Regions from separate parts of the Anoxynatronum sibiricum genome, predicted to be linked through region 4. Evidence: riboswitches for the same ligand, from Rfam matches in the RefSeq annotation. Region 4 holds a riboswitch; each other region holds the start of a gene.
The links. A riboswitch is a leader RNA that binds a small molecule or an ion and turns the genes downstream of it on or off. The one in region 4 is predicted to bind cobalamin.
Positions count from the first base shown of each region.

Region 1: linked by a shared signal. The riboswitch ahead of AAIG11_RS04130 (cob(I)yrinic acid a,c-diamide adenosyltransferase) and the one ahead of AAIG11_RS06985 (sirohydrochlorin chelatase) in region 4 are both predicted to bind cobalamin.
Region 2: linked by a shared signal. The riboswitch ahead of AAIG11_RS04960 (ABC transporter substrate-binding protein) and the one ahead of AAIG11_RS06985 (sirohydrochlorin chelatase) in region 4 are both predicted to bind cobalamin.
Region 3: linked by a shared signal. The riboswitch ahead of AAIG11_RS11745 (hypothetical protein) and the one ahead of AAIG11_RS06985 (sirohydrochlorin chelatase) in region 4 are both predicted to bind cobalamin.

Region 1 covers NZ_JBCITM010000003.1:87,779-91,989, forward strand. Annotated here, with positions in the region: gene AAIG11_RS04120 (tagaturonate reductase) at 1-126, shown strand, start outside; gene AAIG11_RS04125 (UxaA family hydrolase) at 123-1,610, shown strand; cobalamin riboswitch at 1,885-2,075, shown strand; gene AAIG11_RS04130 (cob(I)yrinic acid a,c-diamide adenosyltransferase) at 2,200-2,742, shown strand; gene AAIG11_RS04135 (ABC transporter substrate-binding protein) at 2,895-4,211, shown strand, end outside.
Region 2 covers NZ_JBCITM010000003.1:269,835-274,045, reverse strand. Annotated here, with positions in the region: gene AAIG11_RS04965 (FecCD family ABC transporter permease) at 1-975, opposite strand, end outside; gene AAIG11_RS04960 (ABC transporter substrate-binding protein) at 976-1,935, opposite strand; cobalamin riboswitch at 2,017-2,200, opposite strand; gene AAIG11_RS04955 (histidine phosphatase family protein) at 2,244-2,882, opposite strand; gene cobS (adenosylcobinamide-GDP ribazoletransferase) at 2,936-3,670, opposite strand; gene cobU (bifunctional adenosylcobinamide kinase/adenosylcobinamide-phosphate guanylyltransferase) at 3,718-4,211, opposite strand, start outside.
Region 3 covers NZ_JBCITM010000012.1:25,506-29,716, reverse strand. Annotated here, with positions in the region: cobalamin riboswitch at 1-103, shown strand, start outside; gene AAIG11_RS11755 (CbiQ family ECF transporter T component) at 311-1,024, shown strand; gene AAIG11_RS11750 (energy-coupling factor ABC transporter ATP-binding protein) at 1,021-1,812, shown strand; cobalamin riboswitch at 1,986-2,166, shown strand; gene AAIG11_RS11745 (hypothetical protein) at 2,331-2,813, shown strand; gene AAIG11_RS11740 (CbiM family transporter) at 2,875-3,483, shown strand; gene AAIG11_RS11735 (hypothetical protein) at 3,483-3,947, shown strand; gene AAIG11_RS11730 (ABC transporter substrate-binding protein) at 3,977-4,211, shown strand, end outside.
Region 4 covers NZ_JBCITM010000005.1:181,563-185,773, reverse strand. Annotated here, with positions in the region: gene AAIG11_RS06990 (cobyrinic acid a,c-diamide synthase CobB) at 1-1,331, opposite strand, end outside; gene AAIG11_RS06985 (sirohydrochlorin chelatase) at 1,451-1,858, opposite strand; cobalamin riboswitch at 2,110-2,325, opposite strand; gene AAIG11_RS06980 (PLP-dependent cysteine synthase family protein) at 2,487-3,536, opposite strand; gene AAIG11_RS06975 (L-cysteine desulfidase family protein) at 3,547-4,211, opposite strand, start outside.

The DNA of each region.
Region 1 (4,211 bases), on a different contig from region 4:
GCCATGGAATCAATCTGGGGCCGAGACCTGAATCAGGTAAAGGGACTTGCCCAGGGTCTGGTAAGTCACTTGAAAACCATTACGACCAAACCCTATGCGGAAGCCCTTCAGGAGGTGCTGAAATGAAACCCGTCATGCAAATTCATTCCCGGGACAACGTGGTTGTGGCACTGAAACCGCTTTCAGCTGGAGAAGCCATAGCCATTAACGACAGGCAAATCCTGTTGCAGGAAGATATTCAGCCGGGTCATAAAATTGCGCTCACTGCCATTGAGGCCGGTGAGCATATTATTAAATATGGGTATCCCATCGGCCATGCCGTTAGCCCCATTAGCCCGGGCAGTTGGGTTCACTCCCATAACATGAAAACCAATCTTTCTGGTACCATCAGCTATACTTATGAGCCAAAACAGGAAACCATTTCCACCATTGATGGCCCTGCCACCTTTCAGGGTTACCGTCGGAAAAACGGCCTTATTGGCATCCGCAACGAGCTGTGGATTGTACCCACTGTGGGTTGTGTCAATGGCATTGCTGAAATGATGATCAACCAGCTGGGAGAAGAAGTGGACTTGAAAAAAGTGGATCATGTGCATGTGTACAAGCACAGTTACGGCTGCTCTCAATTGGGCGATGATTTGGAAAACACCCGCACCATTCTGACCAATCTTGTGAAACATCCCAATGCCGGCGGCGTGCTGGTGCTGGGTCTTGGGTGTGAAAACAACACCATCGACTCATTTCGGGAAGCTCTGGGTGAGGTGGATGATGAACGGGTGAAGTTTTTGGTGACCCAGAAGGTGGGAGATGAAATTCAGGCTGGCGTGGAGATGCTCAAATCTCTTTACGAGACCATGCTTCAGGACCGGCGGGAGGAAGCATCGCTGGCAGAGCTGAAGATCGGTCTTAAGTGCGGCGGGTCCGACGGATTTTCCGGCATCACAGCCAATCCACTGCTTGGCGCATTTTCCGATTACCTGATCAGCCGTGGCGGCACGACAGTACTCACAGAAGTGCCAGAAATGTTTGGAGCAGAAACCATCCTCATGGGTCGGGCAGCCTCAGAGGCTGTTTTTGATGACATTGTTCATCTGATCAATGACTTTAAAAATTATTTCATCGAACATAAGCAACCGGTATATGAGAACCCGTCTCCGGGGAATAAAGATGGGGGCATCACCACACTTGAAGATAAATCTCTGGGGTGCACCCAAAAAGGCGGCAAATCACCGGTAGTGGATGTGCTGAAATATGGGGAGCGTCTGAAAAAAACGGGACTGAACCTGCTGAACTCACCGGGAAACGATTTGGTATCAGCTACTGCCCTGGGAGCTTCCGGCTGTCACATGGTGCTCTTTACCACCGGCAGGGGAACTCCTTTCGGTTCATTCGTCCCCACCATGAAGGTATCCTCCAACAGTGCCATCCACCAATTGAAACCCCATTGGATTGATTTTAATGCAGGTACGCTATTGGATAAACACACCATGGATGAACTTTTGGCTGAGTTTGTGGCCTACGTGGTGGCAGTGGCCAGCGGAGAGAAACTGAATCACGAAAAGAACGGTATCCGGGAAATTGCCATCTTTAAGACTGGCGTGACACTGTAAATCCATCGGTTCAATAAAATAATCTCAACACAAAATAACCACTCCCAGACGCGGTTGTATGGTGAGTACTTTAGTAGTGATCCTCCTCATCCAAAGCATGGATGCAGCAGAAGAACGGTTGATAAAAGTGTTAAAAAACAATGAAATCCCTGAAGATATTGGTTAAAAAACCAGTATTTTCAGGGGTTTCTGCATATCAAAGAAGATTCGTGTTCTGTCTGGTGATTTCCAAGCCTGTTTGACTTTTGAGAAGGCCTGTGGTACCATCGACTTAATTGAATGATTGTTTTACGGTGCCCGTCAACAACCAGACGGGCTAAAAGGGAAGTGGGTGAAAATCCCACGCGGTCCCGCCACTGTAATGCTGAGAGAAATATCAGAACCACTGTTGCCTGCGGGTAATGGGAAGGAGATATTTCATCGATGACGCAAAGCCAGGAGACCTGCCGTGAAATGCTCCAGATTTTCCACGGAAGATGGAAAGGAGGAAACGCCAAAGAGATGCTTTGTGTTGGCCAAAACCCTTTTTCATGACTTGCGGAAATGGGTTTTTTTGTGTTGTTCAGCAAATGGAATGGAGGCACAGAAAATGAAAATATACACGCGTAAAGGAGACAACGGTGAAACAAGCCTGTGGAATGGCGACCCCATCTTTAAAGACGAAAGCCGTGTGGAATGCTACGGAACAGTGGATGAGTTAAACAGCTTCATCAGTGTTGCCAGAGAAAGCATAGAGAATGAAGAGGTTGTCAGAGTACTGACAGACATTCAGTTGGAACTGTTTGTGGTGGGGGGGGAACTGGCAACCCGAAACCCAGAAAAATTGAAAGCGGTGGTGACACAGGAACATATATGGAGGCAGGAGAGAATCATTGACGTGTTCATGAGTCGGGTGCCAGACATTCACCGTTTCGTTATTCCAGGAGAATCGTTGCCCGGAGCGCATCTTCATGTGGCCCGCACTGTTTGCAGGCGGTTGGAAAGGCGTATTCTGTGGCTTACCCGGGAAGAAGAAGTCAGTGATCTGGTGCTCACCTATGTGAATCGATTATCAGACACGTTATTTGCACTGGCGCTTTATATGGACATGAATGAAACCAACAGCCTGCATGACACGGCAGCGAATCATTGAAGGCATAAAAAAATGATGCTGCGGAAATTCTCAATAAGCATTCAATCAACACGTGGCATGTCAGCAGTCATCAGCCAGCAGCCAGCAGCCGGCAGTCATCAGATCTTCAGCGAAGGAAACAGAAGGCGCCGGCAATCAAAGGAGGAAAATGGATGCAGTTCATTAAAAAGAATAGTGTTCATCAACAGCAGGTGCGCGTTATCGTCGATTTGACAGTGATGGGATTAATGGTAATGATGTTGATATTAACAGGATGCAGTAACAGTGCATCTCCTGCAACCCCACAGGGAGAATCTGACAGAGTGATGGAAGTTACCGATGAAGAGAACCATCCAGGTGATGAAGCATCTGATGAGCCGGTGGTTGTGCGTCTGTCGGGAGGAGATTACGGATATCCCCAGCCTTATACCACCCATTCCAGAGGGCCTGGGCGCTACAAGGTAAATCTAATTTTTGATCGATTGGTGGAAAAAGATGAAAATGGATTTGTTCCATGGCTGGCCCGAGACTGGGAAATCAGTGAGGATGGCCTTTTGCTGACGCTGTACTTGCAGGAAAACGTGATTTGGCATGATGGCACCCCTTTCACCGCAGATGATGTGCTGTTTACATTGGCATACAGCAAGGCATTTCCCCCTGTGGGCTATGGAGGCTTACTGACAGATGATGCCTTTGTAGAAGATGTTCGAAAGGTGGATGACCACTCCCTGGAGATTTACCTGAGAGAAGCTTATGCCAACTATACAGAAGAACTGACAGCGCTGAAGATCATTCCCCGGCACATTTGGGAAGGTGTGACAGATCCTGAAAGTCTCACCGGCAGCGAAGGTGTCATTGGGACAGGTCCCTATCAGCTGACCCACTATGACGCAGAGCACGGCACCTATCGACTGGAAGCGTTTTATGATTTCTGGGGACCGTCTCAGGCAGTGGATGTCATTGAGTTTGTGCCTGTGAGTGATGAAGTTCTCGCCTTGGAAAATGGGGACATTCATTTGGCGAGTATACCGGTGGATGTCATCCAGCGCTTTTCAGACGAGTCGGTCTATGGCCTGATTGATGTGCCAGGCGTATGGGGCTATCGGCTGCGCATGAATCTACAGCAACGCCCTGAGCTACAGCAGCGTGAAGTGCGTCAGGCTTTGGCCTATGCCATTGACCGACAAGATCTGGTGGAGAAAATTGCCAGAGGAGCCGCCCTTCCTGGCAGTATGGGGATTCTCCCTCCCGACCACCGGTGGTACCATACGAACCTGAATCCTTACGCGCCCGATGCGGAAACTGCCAGAGCGTTGTTGGCCTCTGCCGGGTATGAACCAGGAGAACTTTCTTTTACTCTTTTGACAGGACAAAACCAGGAAGTGCGCATGGGAGAGCTGATTCGAGAGCATCTGGAAGCAGTAGGAATCACTGTGACCATTCAGTCAGTGGACAGCAATACCCGGGACCAGCGGTTGGCGGAAGGAGCC
Region 2 (4,211 bases), on a different contig from region 4:
AATACCCACCGGTAATTCAGTAGGCGCAATAACGGTGCGGGAAAGCGTATCTGCCACTATTAAAAAAATACCACCGGCCAGCCCCGAAGCAGGAATGAGGAAGCGATGATCGGGCCCAGTGAAAAACCGGGTGGCGTGGGGAACAATTAAACCCACAAAGCCAATAATGCCACTGACAGACACCATAAAGGCAGTCATCAAAGTGCTGGTGATAAGCAGTACCCGTTTAACCCGTTCCACCGGCACCCCTGTGTTGGCAGCTGTATCTTCACCCAGCAGCAACAGGTTCAGATCACGTGAATAGAACATTAGCACAGCGGTTCCAAACAATGCCGGAAGCACCACAAGGCCCACATGCTGCCATCCCCTGGAAGATAGACTGCCCAGGGTCCAGTATACAATACTGTTCACATCTCGTGAGGCCATTACCATTAGAAATGACAGAATGGCCGTGAAAAACTGACCGGTGGCAATGCCAGCCAACAACAATGCCGTTACCGGCACCCGGCCACCAACTCGGGCCAGCCGATACACAATACTTGTTGCCAGCAGTGCACCTGCAAAGGCCATCATCGAAACCGCTCCAAAACCAAGCAGGCTTTGATTCAACCGAAGCACAATGGCCACAGCCGCCCCCAGCGCCGCACCAGATGATGTTCCCATAATGAAGGGATCGGCCATAGGGTTTTTCAGCATCCCTTGCATTGCTGATCCGGCAACTGACAAACTGCCTCCCACCAGAAAAGCAAGGGCAATGCGAGGCAGTCTTATGTGCAGCAGGATGGATTCATGGGCCAGAGATACCGAAGAAACATCCACCCGATCTCCCAGCCAGGGGAGATAGGAGGCAATCACTCGCAGCACGTCTCCAGGAGCAATGGCGGCAGCTCCCACAGAAGCTGCCAACACAACAGCCATGATCAACACACCCATAAGACCTGTAAAAATCAATGAACGGCGATGTGTTTGCCTCATTTAGAACACCTCTGGATGAATGGCTTCTGCAAAAAGGCGTAATGCTTCAACAATACGAGCCCCCGGCCGGGAAGCAATGTTAGGCTCCATCAGTTCAATACGGTCATTCTGAATAGCAGCAATCTGATCGTAACCTGGTCGCCGGCGCACTTCATCCCGATAAGCTTCTGCTGCAGCTTCAGTCATACTGTCGAAATCTGCCACATGTGGCGGCATAAAGTAGATGGCTGGGTTTTTTTCCACCAGCGCTTCCACGCTATACATGGGATACGCACCTTCAGCGTCTCCCGCGATATTCTCGCCGCCGGCCAATTGTATCAGTTCATGGATAAAAGACCCCGGACCAGCTGTTTGTAATGGTTCATCCCACACTTGATAAAAAACGGGAACTCGCGGCAATTCACTGACTTTTCCAACAATCATATCCATTTCGGTGGTTAGCTGATCCACCAGCGCCGTTGCCGTCGCTTCTGTTTCTGTCAGTCTTCCAGTTTCGATAATTGACTCAAATACTGCTTCAACAGATTCCGGTGTCATATCAATCACCGTGATTCCCATGGCAGTCATTTGATTCACTGCTTCCGGTTGCCCACCTGAGAAGGTAAACACCAGATCAGGTGCCAGTTCAATGATTCGTTCCAGATTAATGGTCCAAGAACTTCCCAACGTTTCTTTTTCAAGTGCCGCCGCCGGGTAGTCACAATAGTCGGAAACGCCAATGATCTGTTCTTCCAATCCCAGCGCAAATAATGTTTCTGTCTGGCTGGGTGACAGCGATACAATTCGTAATGGATGCGTCTCTGAAATCTGAAGGTCAACGCCGGATTCTCTTTCAGGCTCTTCATGATGATCTGTCTCCAAATGCTGATCGGCAGCATTGCAGGCGCTTATAAAAAGCCCCACCGCCAGTAAAATCAATGCCCACCGCCAGCCCTTATTCATCCGTCGTCGATTTCCCATATCGTTCTCCTCGTTTCTCGATTCATCTTCAGTTATCCGTCTTCATCACAAAAAAACCAGTCACCTGTTTCGCGCAGGCAAGCCGTCATTATTTCATGAGCAGGTTTCCTGACTTGGGTTCATTGCCTGTGCTGCGTCTTCCCGGAAGTAGTTCTCCAGTGACTTGTGCAGCCAGCTCCCCCTCACAGTGGCGCGACCGTGCCGGATTTACACCAGCTTCCCTCTCTGCTTCCATACAAGCATCACTCTTGAGTTAAATATATTCAGTTTGAAATCAATCTCAGCCTACCATTGAAAACACTTCACTGTCAACCCGATAAATCATTCAGATCTGTAAGATGGTGAGTATCATTACATCCTTGCAAGACGGGAAATGTGTCATGAAAAGAAATCACACTGATACTGCAGTGGTCAATTTGAAAACGCCAGTGAGCCTGCCAGTCATTGGCAATCCAGTGAGCCAGCAGACTTCGAATCGTGCCGGAATGTGCCACAACGGCTATTTGGCAGGCATTTGCTTTTTTTGAACAGATTAACAGTTCCTTCGCCGCTTCACTTACCCGATGGTGAAAGCTGTATAGACTCTCCCCACCCGGAAATGTATACCGGCCACGTTTTTCCATCAGCTGTGTGTATTCATCGGTATGTTGATCGCGAATTTCATCCATGGTCATTCCTTCTAAGGTGCCAAAATGCATTTCTTTCAGATTTTCCATGATCTCTATCCGATTTTGCTGCAATGCTGTGGGAAAGACCAGTTGTGCTGTGTGATCAGTTCTTTTCATGCCGCTGGTGATGACCTTATCAGGATTTTCTCCTGCCAGGCATCTTCCAAGTGCTTCTGCCTGCCGGATTCCCTTGTCACTGAGAACTGCTTCTGTCCAGCCACTCATTCGATTTTCCAGGTTGTGGTTGGTTTCACCATGCCTGATGAGCATGATCTTCATCTGTTTCACTCCTCTTGATGTTGTCTGATTATGATATGCATGCCCTGTTCAATTCAATGAGCCAGCAAGACTATCATCAAAAATACAACTTCTGATATTTCACTCAGCGCACCCAGCGTATCGCCTGTCATGCCGCCAAGCAAACGAGTGATAATATGGCGTCCAAGCGCAACTGTCATTAGTATCGCCAGGAGTGCACCTCCCATAGCAATTTGACGGGTCGCCACTAATGCTCCCATGCACACTCCCAGTGCCAAAATAACCTCAAACAAAGTGATCTTCCCAATGAATAGATTTCCCAGCCCATTTTCACGGGCATATACACTTTTCCAGGCACCCAACACCAGCGCCAGTCTTCCCATAACAGGTGCGAGAACCAGGCAGGTAACTCGCAGATGACCAGGCAGAGCTGTGTATGCAGTCAGTTTAAACAGCAGAACAAAAAGTAAAATCAGGGCTCCATGAGTCCCCAATCGGCTGTCTTTCATAATTTCCAGTTTGCGATTTCGATCACGGCCACTCATGCACCCATCAAAGGTATCAGCCAAACCATCCAAATGCAAACCACCTGTCAAGAAAAATTGGAAGAAAAGGGCTGTCAGCACACCCATCTGCACTGGTAACTGTTGAACTATCAGCCAGTAAATGCCGGCCGTCATTAATCCAATGACGATGCCTGCAGCGGAATACCATCCCATGGTTTGATGGTAGGTATCATCTGACACTGATTGAGTGGGAACTGGAAGAATCGTTAAAAACTGGAGGGCATGTAAAAATCTGTTGAACATCCCGTCTCACCCCTTCATTTTCTCCAGCGCATAAGCTGCAGACAGATTCAATCGATTGACAGGGTTGTGGGGTCGGTTGATGCGGCATTCTTCAAGCAGAGGGGAATGCCGGAAACCACCAAAAACACTTGATCAGCCGCTTCTGCCAGGCGTTGATTCACCCTGCCTGCAATATCACGAAAATCCCGGGACATTTTGTCACCGGGAACTATGCCCATGCCCACCTCATTGGTAATCAACACCGCTGGCACCTGCATCTCCCGGAGAACTTTCACCAACTCATTCATCTCTCTGTCAACACGGGCTTCCAATGCAGTCAGTGCTTCCGGTGTCAATGATTCCCAGTTTTCGGGAGCATTTTCCAGCATGAGATGGGTGATCATCAATGTGATACAGTCCAATATAATACCTTCCACTTTTCCCTGCCAGGCTGGAAGGCATTGGCGAAACCCATAATAGGCTTCCAGCGTTTCCCAGGAAGACGGTCTTTGCTGCCGATGACGTTGAATGCGCAGCCGCATCTCGTCATCATAGGCTTTTG
Region 3 (4,211 bases), on a different contig from region 4:
TGTGAATGAGGACAATGCCCTGACAGGCCACTGGGTGACCCTGGGAAGGCAGGGCGGCGGAAGACTCATGAGCCAGGAGACCGGCCTTGAACAATGACCATTGCTGCCTGCCGCAGCGGTGGTTTGACATGGATTTTAGATGGGAAAATCCCTGGTGGCTCGCAGCCTGCCAGGGATTTTTGCATTGAAACCATGAGCGCATCAGTATGAAGTATCTTTTGACTATTGACTATCAATCTGATGACTATCAATCTGAATCAGAAAGCAGGAAGCCTTCATGCCCACGCCGCCCGCAGCCAACCACGCTTCAATGCTGAGATCAACCTCATTGCTGGTGACCCACCCCGGCCTTGCCATTGTCAACGCCTTTGTGGTGCTGTGGGGCATGGTGCTGCTGGAGCGGCCGGAAACAATGGCACTGCTGCTGCCAGTGCTGTTGCTTTTTCTGTTCACCGGCAACCGGATGACTCCCGCCGCCTGGTGGCGGCTTCTCATGGTTCTGCCCATGCTGCTGGTACTCACCCTGCCCCTGCTCATCGCCCAGGGCTGGCCGCCGCCCCATGAAAACCGTCTCATCGCCGCCACCCTGGCCCTGCGGATCTTCAACGCCACCCTGGTGCTGATCTACCTGGGCACCAGCCGCAGCCGCGAAGCATTGCTGGAAGGCCTCACCCTTCTGAAAATGCCTGAGGTGATGACCACCATTCTCCTCCTCAGCTTTCGCTACTTCATCATGGTGCGCCAGGATGTCATCAGCGGTCGCCGGGCCCTCCAGTCCCGGGGCATGGAAAAACTGTCCCTTAGAGAGCAGCTTCCCTTCTGGGGAGAATGGATCGGCGGCTTTTTTCTGAAAGCTTCCGATCATTCCGAACAGGTTTACCGGGCACTGAAGGCCCGGTCTTTCAATGGCCACATTCCCTCAGAGACACCGCCCCCCATGGGGCTTGTGGAGAAGGGTGTCACCCTGCTGCTGATCCTGTTATTTCTGTGTTTCATCTTTCTGGAAAGGGGGTTGCTGCCATGATGGTTCACATCCAAAACCTGTTCTATACCTATGGAGACGGCACCACCGGCCTGAAGCAAATTCACCTGCAAATTGCCCCCGGCCGACGCACCGCCCTGCTGGGCGTCAATGGCAGTGGTAAAACCACGTTGCTGTACCACCTGAACGGCACTTTTCTGCCCCAGCAGGGCCAGGTAACAGTGCTGGGCATTCCCGTCACCCGCCAGACGCTCCCCCAGCTGCGGCGGCAGGTGGGATTTCTCTTTGATTACCCAGACCACCAGCTTTTTGCCACCACCGTTGCCCGGGATGTGGCCTTTGGCCCCCGGAATCTGGGATTCTCCAAGACAGCAACAGCCCAGTCTGTCACCCGTTCCCTTGATCAGGTAGGCCTGGCCGCACTGGGAGAAAAGCCGCCTTATCAGCTGAGCCTTGGGCAGAAAAAACGGGCGGCCATTGCCGGTCTGCTGGCCACCGACCCCCAACTCATCGTATGTGACGAACCTTTTTCAGGCCTGGATCCCCATGCTCAGGAACAGTTTCGCCAGGTATTGGATGAGTGGATTGCCCAGGGACGTTCCCTGATTTTCAGCACCCATGATCTGGAACTGGCCTATGCCTGGGCAGACGAAGTCATTCTGCTGCGGGAAGGGGAAGTGCTGGCCCAGGGCCCGCCTCTGGAGGTGCTCACCGACGCTCCCTTGCTGACAGCCGCCAAGCTCCCCATGCCCCTGCTGGCCCGGCTTTTTGCCGGTCATCCCCGTCAGCCCCGAAATGTTGAAGAAGCCCTGGCCTTGATAAAGGACTGAGCCTCAACTCAAAAGTGATTCAACTTCATTCGCTTATTGAGAGAAGATCGAGGTGGCGTCACGCCTATCGAGGTCGAGCAACTTCTGATGCATGACCCACAGACGTATGACCTGCAGACGTATGACACACATTTGACAAACAGGCTTTCTCCCCCTATACTGAAGGTAACTGAATCGGACAATCCTTTTAAGGTGCTTCGAAAGAAGAGAATCGGGAAGCCGGGCAAGCCGGCGCGGACCCACCACTGTAGATGATGACAATGCCCTGTCAAACCACTGGATCAAAAGATCTGGGAAGGGAAGGGCGGCGGAGGAATCATGAGCCAGGAGACCGGCCTTGAAAGCAGCCAGCAAGCATGGGATGTATGCCTGTTTGGCGACCAGAGGATTTTTGATGGGAAAAACCCTTGGCCAATGGCCAGGGGATTTTTTTTGTCAGTCCTGTCCCTCCCTGAAAGGATCATCTATTCAGCTCACATACACCACGTTCACATCAACCTTTTTGGGAGGAATCAATCATGAAAAAAAACATTTTGAGCCTGACCATCCTGCTGCTTCTGGCCGCCCTGCTGTTCCATGGATGTACCGGCAGCACTGCCGAAAATGACCATGGCCACGAGCATGGCGACCTGCCCTACGAATGGAGCGGCGAACTGAATCTGGAAATCGGAACTTACGAAATCACTTTTGAAGAAAGTGAAGATGAATCCATGGACCTGGCCTTTGTACTGATGGATGGTTCCATCACCGATCTGGAACATCACGGCCAACACGTGCTGGAAGCAGAAAAAGAAGTGATTGCCGCCGATGGCACCTTCACCGCCCTGCCGGATTACGGATACACCCTGAAATTGAACCCGGCGGGTACTCATTTTTACTTTACCATTGAAGAAGCGGGGCGGTACATGCTTTTTGCCGAACACCTGCCGGAAGAGTTTAACCTGCAGTTTTTAGGCCAGACCGGCGAAGTCCTGACCCCCGAAAATCAAATAACCCACTAAGCGAATGTACACCAAGAGATGATAACCACTCTTGAACACCCATCAAAGGAGGCAATGAGCCATGCATTTAGCCGACGGTGTGTTGAACGCCCCCACCATCGCCATTACCTATGCGGGTACCGCAGCCCTGGTTGGCTATGGTCTGAAACAGATTCAGGAAGAAGAAATCCCTAAAATCAGTCTGATGACAGGCACTTTTTTTGCCGTCTCCCTCATCAGCATTCCCGTGGGCCCCTCTTCCATTCATCCCCTCATTGCAGGGCTGCTGGGAGTGATGCTGGGACGCCGGGCACCCGTCGCCCTCTTCATCGGCTTGCTGCTGCAAGCCATCCTGTTCCAGCACGGCGGTCTCACCAGTCTGGGGGCCAACACCCTCATGCTGGCCATTCCTGCCCTCACCGCCCGCCAGGTGTACCTGCGGCTCTCTCTGAGTCCCTTAGTGAAGGGAATGGTCGCCGGCGCGCTGGCCACCGTGCTCACCGTGGCTATTCTGGTGCTGTTGCTGGTAACCAGCCAGCCCCTCTTTGCCCGGGGTGCCGCCTCAGTGGTAAACCTGCTGATCATCGGCCACCTTCCCCTGGTGGCCATCGAAGCCGTCGTCACCGGCTTTGCCCTGCAGCTGATGGCCCGGGCCAAACCCCAGTGGCTTGAAGAAGGAGGGGTTGCCTGATGCTGGTTTTTCCGTCTTTTCCGTTTTTCTCCAGCCGCCATCGACTGATTTTTCCTGCTATTTCAGCCATGGTCATCATGAGCGCCATGCTCTTCATGGCCCTGTGGCAGCCAGTCTGGGCCCACTCCCTGCACATTGATCCCCTTGAAGGGGACCGGGTGCAGGTTTCCTATGACGGAGGCGGCTTTTCCCGCCGCACGGTGGTCACCGTACTGGACCCCATCGGCCACGTGATGGAAGAAGGCCGGCTGGATGATGAAGGGATCTATGCTTTCGGTCATCTGGAAAACCCCCACACCATTCTGGTGGATGACGGTTTGGGCCACCGGGCCCAGTGGATCGTCGGCACCACCCAGCGCCGGCTTCACAAATGGCCTGTGGTGGGTGGTATGTGGGTGCTTTTCGGAGGCGTCGCCTGGTTCTTCCACCGACGAGTCCATCACAAGCGGTCTGTGATTTCATGAAAAAAACACACCTGAAAGAAGGTCAATCAATGAAACAGTTATCTTTAGTCCCTCTCCGCAAAACGAATCAGCTCCCCACCAACGTCTTTCATGGAAAACAGCCTTTTACACTGCTGCTCACCCTCCTGTTGGCGATGATGCTTCTTATCACTGGTTGCAGCCCCGCTGCCCCCGCTGCAGCGAACGAACCCGCCGGTACCCCCGCAGCTGAAAGCACCGCCCCCGCTGTGGCAGAAGCCAACACCCCTGTTGACCCTGACGCTG
Region 4 (4,211 bases):
GTGGTAATCTCACCAGAAATGCTTCCGGTGCCGCTGCCATTGATGCGTGTCTCCTCACCTGGCTGATGCGCTGCCGGCAACGATTCCACCACACCACGGTGAAATTCATGGCCCCAGGTGGTGATGCCCGGCGGAAAATAGGGCTGGTCTGACAGGGTGGTGACCCGGCAATAACCAAAATGCTGTAACCGACTGGTCATGCGGCTGGCGGCGGGAAACACCCCTGTCATTTCCCAAGTGCGGCCTTCCAGATCGGTGAGGTGGCGGCACAGGTATTGAAAGCCGCCGCATTCGGCGTATACGGGGAGTCCTTCGGCCACTCGCCGGCGCAGGGATTCCCGAAAAGATGCATTGGCTTCCAGAGCTTCTCCAAACATCTCGGGAAAGCCACCGCCCAGATAAAGGGCGTCCAGATCCGCGGGGAGGGTCGGGTCCTGTAGGGGGCTGACGGGGATCAGGCGGCATCCCTGGTGGCGCAGCCAGTCCAGGTTGCTCTGGTAATAAAAGTGGAAGGCGGCATCGTAGGCCACTCCCACGGTATGACGGGGGGTGGGGAAATGCTGATATGCGTGGCTGAAGCGGTTGATGGGTGAATGTTGGGGTACCGGCTCATGTGGCGAGCCGGAAACGCAGGCGTCCATACACTGGGCCACACCAGGGAGGCGGTGCAGTTCAATGTGTGCCGCTGCTGCCTGGGCCATGGCCTGAATCTGCTGGCGCAGGGATTCCACCTCAATGGCGGGAACCAGGCCCAGATGACGGCTTTCCAAATGGAACGAAGCTTCCCGGGGCATCCACCCCAGGCAGGGAATTCCCGTGTCTCTTTCAATGGCTTCCTTGATTAACCGGTAATGTTTTTCGCCGCTGATGCGGTTCACAATCACCCCGGCCAGCTTCACGGCGGGGTCGTAGTCCCGATAACCTTTCACCAGGGCAGCGGCGCTGGTGGAAAGACCGCCGCCGTCGATGACCAGCACCACGGGCAGCTCCAGGCACCGGGCCACCCAGGCGGTGCTGCTGCCTTCGTGGCGGCTACCCCGGCCATCGAAAAGGCCCATGACGCCTTCCACCAAAGTCAGGTGGCCAGGCAGGCGGGTTTCACCGTAAAGGTTCACCATGGTGTCATCCCCCAGCAGGCAGGCATCCAGGTTGTAGGCGGGGGTGCCGGTGACCGCTTCGTGAAACCGGGGGTCAATGAAATCTGGCCCCACTTTGCATGACTGAATGGGCAGGTTGAGGTTTTTCAGGGCCTGGAGCAGGGCCAGGGTGAGGGTGGTTTTGCCCACACCGCTGTGGGTGCCGGCGAGAACAAATCCGGGGGTGCTTGCCATGAAATCGCCTCCTGATGATGTGACGCATCACATCTCTGAAATGATAGGCCCCGCTGATCCAATCATCTGCAACGCCTATAAAGATTATTGTCACATGTGCTTTTTAAGAAAGCAAGCCTTTAGGCACTGAGATCTTTTTCGATTTGATCCAGCAGTACCCGGGTCATGGCAGGATGGTCGCCGATGGAGCCTCCCATGGTGAAATTCAGGTGAGGGTACTCTTTTTTAAGGTTTTCCAGTTCTTCGGGAATATCTTCCCGCAGGTGATTGCCCCGAAACAGAAAGAAGGGGGCGATGTGAACGCGGGTGACGCCGGCTTCCGCCAGCTTCCGGGCGGCTTCTGCCATGGTGGGGTTGGCCATTTGAAGAAACCCATACCCCACGGCATCAAAGGTGTCGGCGGTTTGAATTTTCACTGCTTCTGCCAGCCGCTTCACGGTTTCGTCTGTTTCTTTCACTTTGCTGCCATGGGCCAGAATCAGCAGGCCTTTTTTTTCTTTGGTGACAGCGTTGACTTGTTCCTTCATAGATTCATGCTCCTTTCAGAATAAAACTGCCTACAGCAGTTTTTCAGTGGATAGGTGATAAGGAATAGTGTATAGAATAGCAAAACCTTAAAAAAACGTTGTCCACAGTTTTTTGCGTATGCTATTTCCTATGCCACATGCCACAAAAAAACACCGGGTCCTCAAGGACTCGGTGCGGTGTGCCGGTGTATGGGCTCCGGTGGCCAGTGATTCGTTGGCCGCGCCATCCCTCAGGTGCTTCCCTCCGAAGCGTGAGCAGGTGTTTTCAGGCCGGTCTCCTGGCTTATGCTTCCTCTTACTCACGGCCCCTTCCCAAAACATTGGATATGATCATTTAGTGATCACCCGTAGGTTTCAGTGGGTATGTTGCCGTTTTCATCTGCATTGACAGTAGCGGGGGCTGCAGGGGACTTTCACCCCTTTCCCGTTTAGCTCCCAAAGGGAGCACCTGAAAAAATCATGAAATTGTCATCTGATGGCAATTGATGGTCCTCTTATGAAAATGATGAATTTCGTTGCTGATTCTCATTGCTTTTTTCAGTATATCAAAAGAACCTGCCTTCTGGCAACCATACTGCCCTGGCAGTTGGGTAGCTGCCAGAAGGCAGGTCCTTATTATCACTCAGGATCACCGACAGACTTGGTAATCCAGCAGCTCAACTTCCGGTGCCAAAAACCCTTCCTTAGCGGGCTCCGGTTTCATTAAATCGGTGCTGAGGTATTTTTTATTATCATCAGGCAAAACAGTTACCACACATTGATTGCTTTGAGATTGCTGCTGCACGCTGATGGCGCCCAGCACATTTGCACCTGAAGAGATACCAACCCCCAACCCCAGGTCTTTTGCCATTTTCTGGGCCATGATAATGGCATCACCATCGTCAACGCCTATGATTTCATCCAGTTGATCCAGCCGGACAATATCTGGAATGAACTCATCGGAAATGCCCTGAATACGGTGTTTGCCAATCTTGTGCCCGGTTGATAAGGTGGGTGAGTTCAAGGGCTCCAGCGGATACACCTGCACCTTGGGATCATACCCTTTTAAGAATTTTCCTATCCCCATGACAGTGCCCCCGGTTCCGACTCCCGCTACAAAAGCCTGGAGACGGTCATTGAGCCGCTGAGTCTGTTCGACAATCTCCGGGCCGGTGGACAAAAAGTGTGCATTGCTGTTGTTTTCGTTGGAGAACTGTCTCGGCAAAAAAGCGCTCTGCAGCTCCAAAGCCTTATCTGCTGCCATTTGAATGCTGCCCAAAAAACCACCTTCTTCGCTGCTTACCAGAGAGATGTCGGCCCCAAAGCTTCGAATAAGGTTCCTTCGTTCATGGCTCATCCAGTCTGGCATAAAGATCATAACGGGGTGGCCCAGCGCTCTTCCAATGGCAGAGAATGAAATACCAGTATTTCCACTGGTGGCTTCAATAATCATGTCTTCGGGGTTAAGGGCGCCTTCTTCATAAGCCTTCCTGATGATATGAAGTGCCATTCGGTCTTTGATGCTGCCTGTTAAGTTATAGTGTTCTGCCTTGGCGTATAGAGAATACACCTCGCCACGAAGGCGGTAGGTTATTCTAAGAAGAGGCGTTTTTCCTATCATTTCTGATAGTTGATCAACTTGTTTCCTTACTTGAGCACCATACATACCGCCGACCTCCCAGTAACTGATTGTTTTCATCTGCCGGACTTTACATGACCCCGATGATCGCCCGGTCAACCTGACGCATTCCTTCGATGCTGACACTTTCCAGGTTTCTAAGGGTGGATTCCACGTCATCACCGACAATCCCGTTTCCTGCCGGGATTCTGACTCCCTCCACAGCGAGCAGCGCACTTTGCCAGGCCATGGATGCGCTGGCGGACAGTTTAAGTGCACACCCCACTTTTCCACCATCACAAATCATGCCGGCCAGGCTGGAAATCACGTTGATGACTGCGTACTCAACTTCTTCGGTGGATGCTCCCATCAGGTAAGCCATTCCAGCGGCTGCTCCGGCACCAGCAGAAACACCACATCCGCAGACAGGTGAAAGCCGTCCGATATGATGCTTTACCTTTGAGTTTGTCACATGACTGATGGCCAGTGCCCTGGCTTTTTCTTCATCCTTTACGCCCATTTTATCTGCCAGCGTTGCAATGGGAATCACTGCAATCAGGCCATTGTTACCGCTTCCTGAACTGGTCATGACTGGCAGTTGAACGCCCGACATCCGCGCATCACATGCAGCCGTTGTATACATGTTGATTAAACTTCCAACATCGTTTGATCCATATCCTTTTTTCATAACACGTTGCCATGATTTTCCAAATTTCAAACCCCGATCCATCTGCATTCCAAAATCGGCCATTTTCA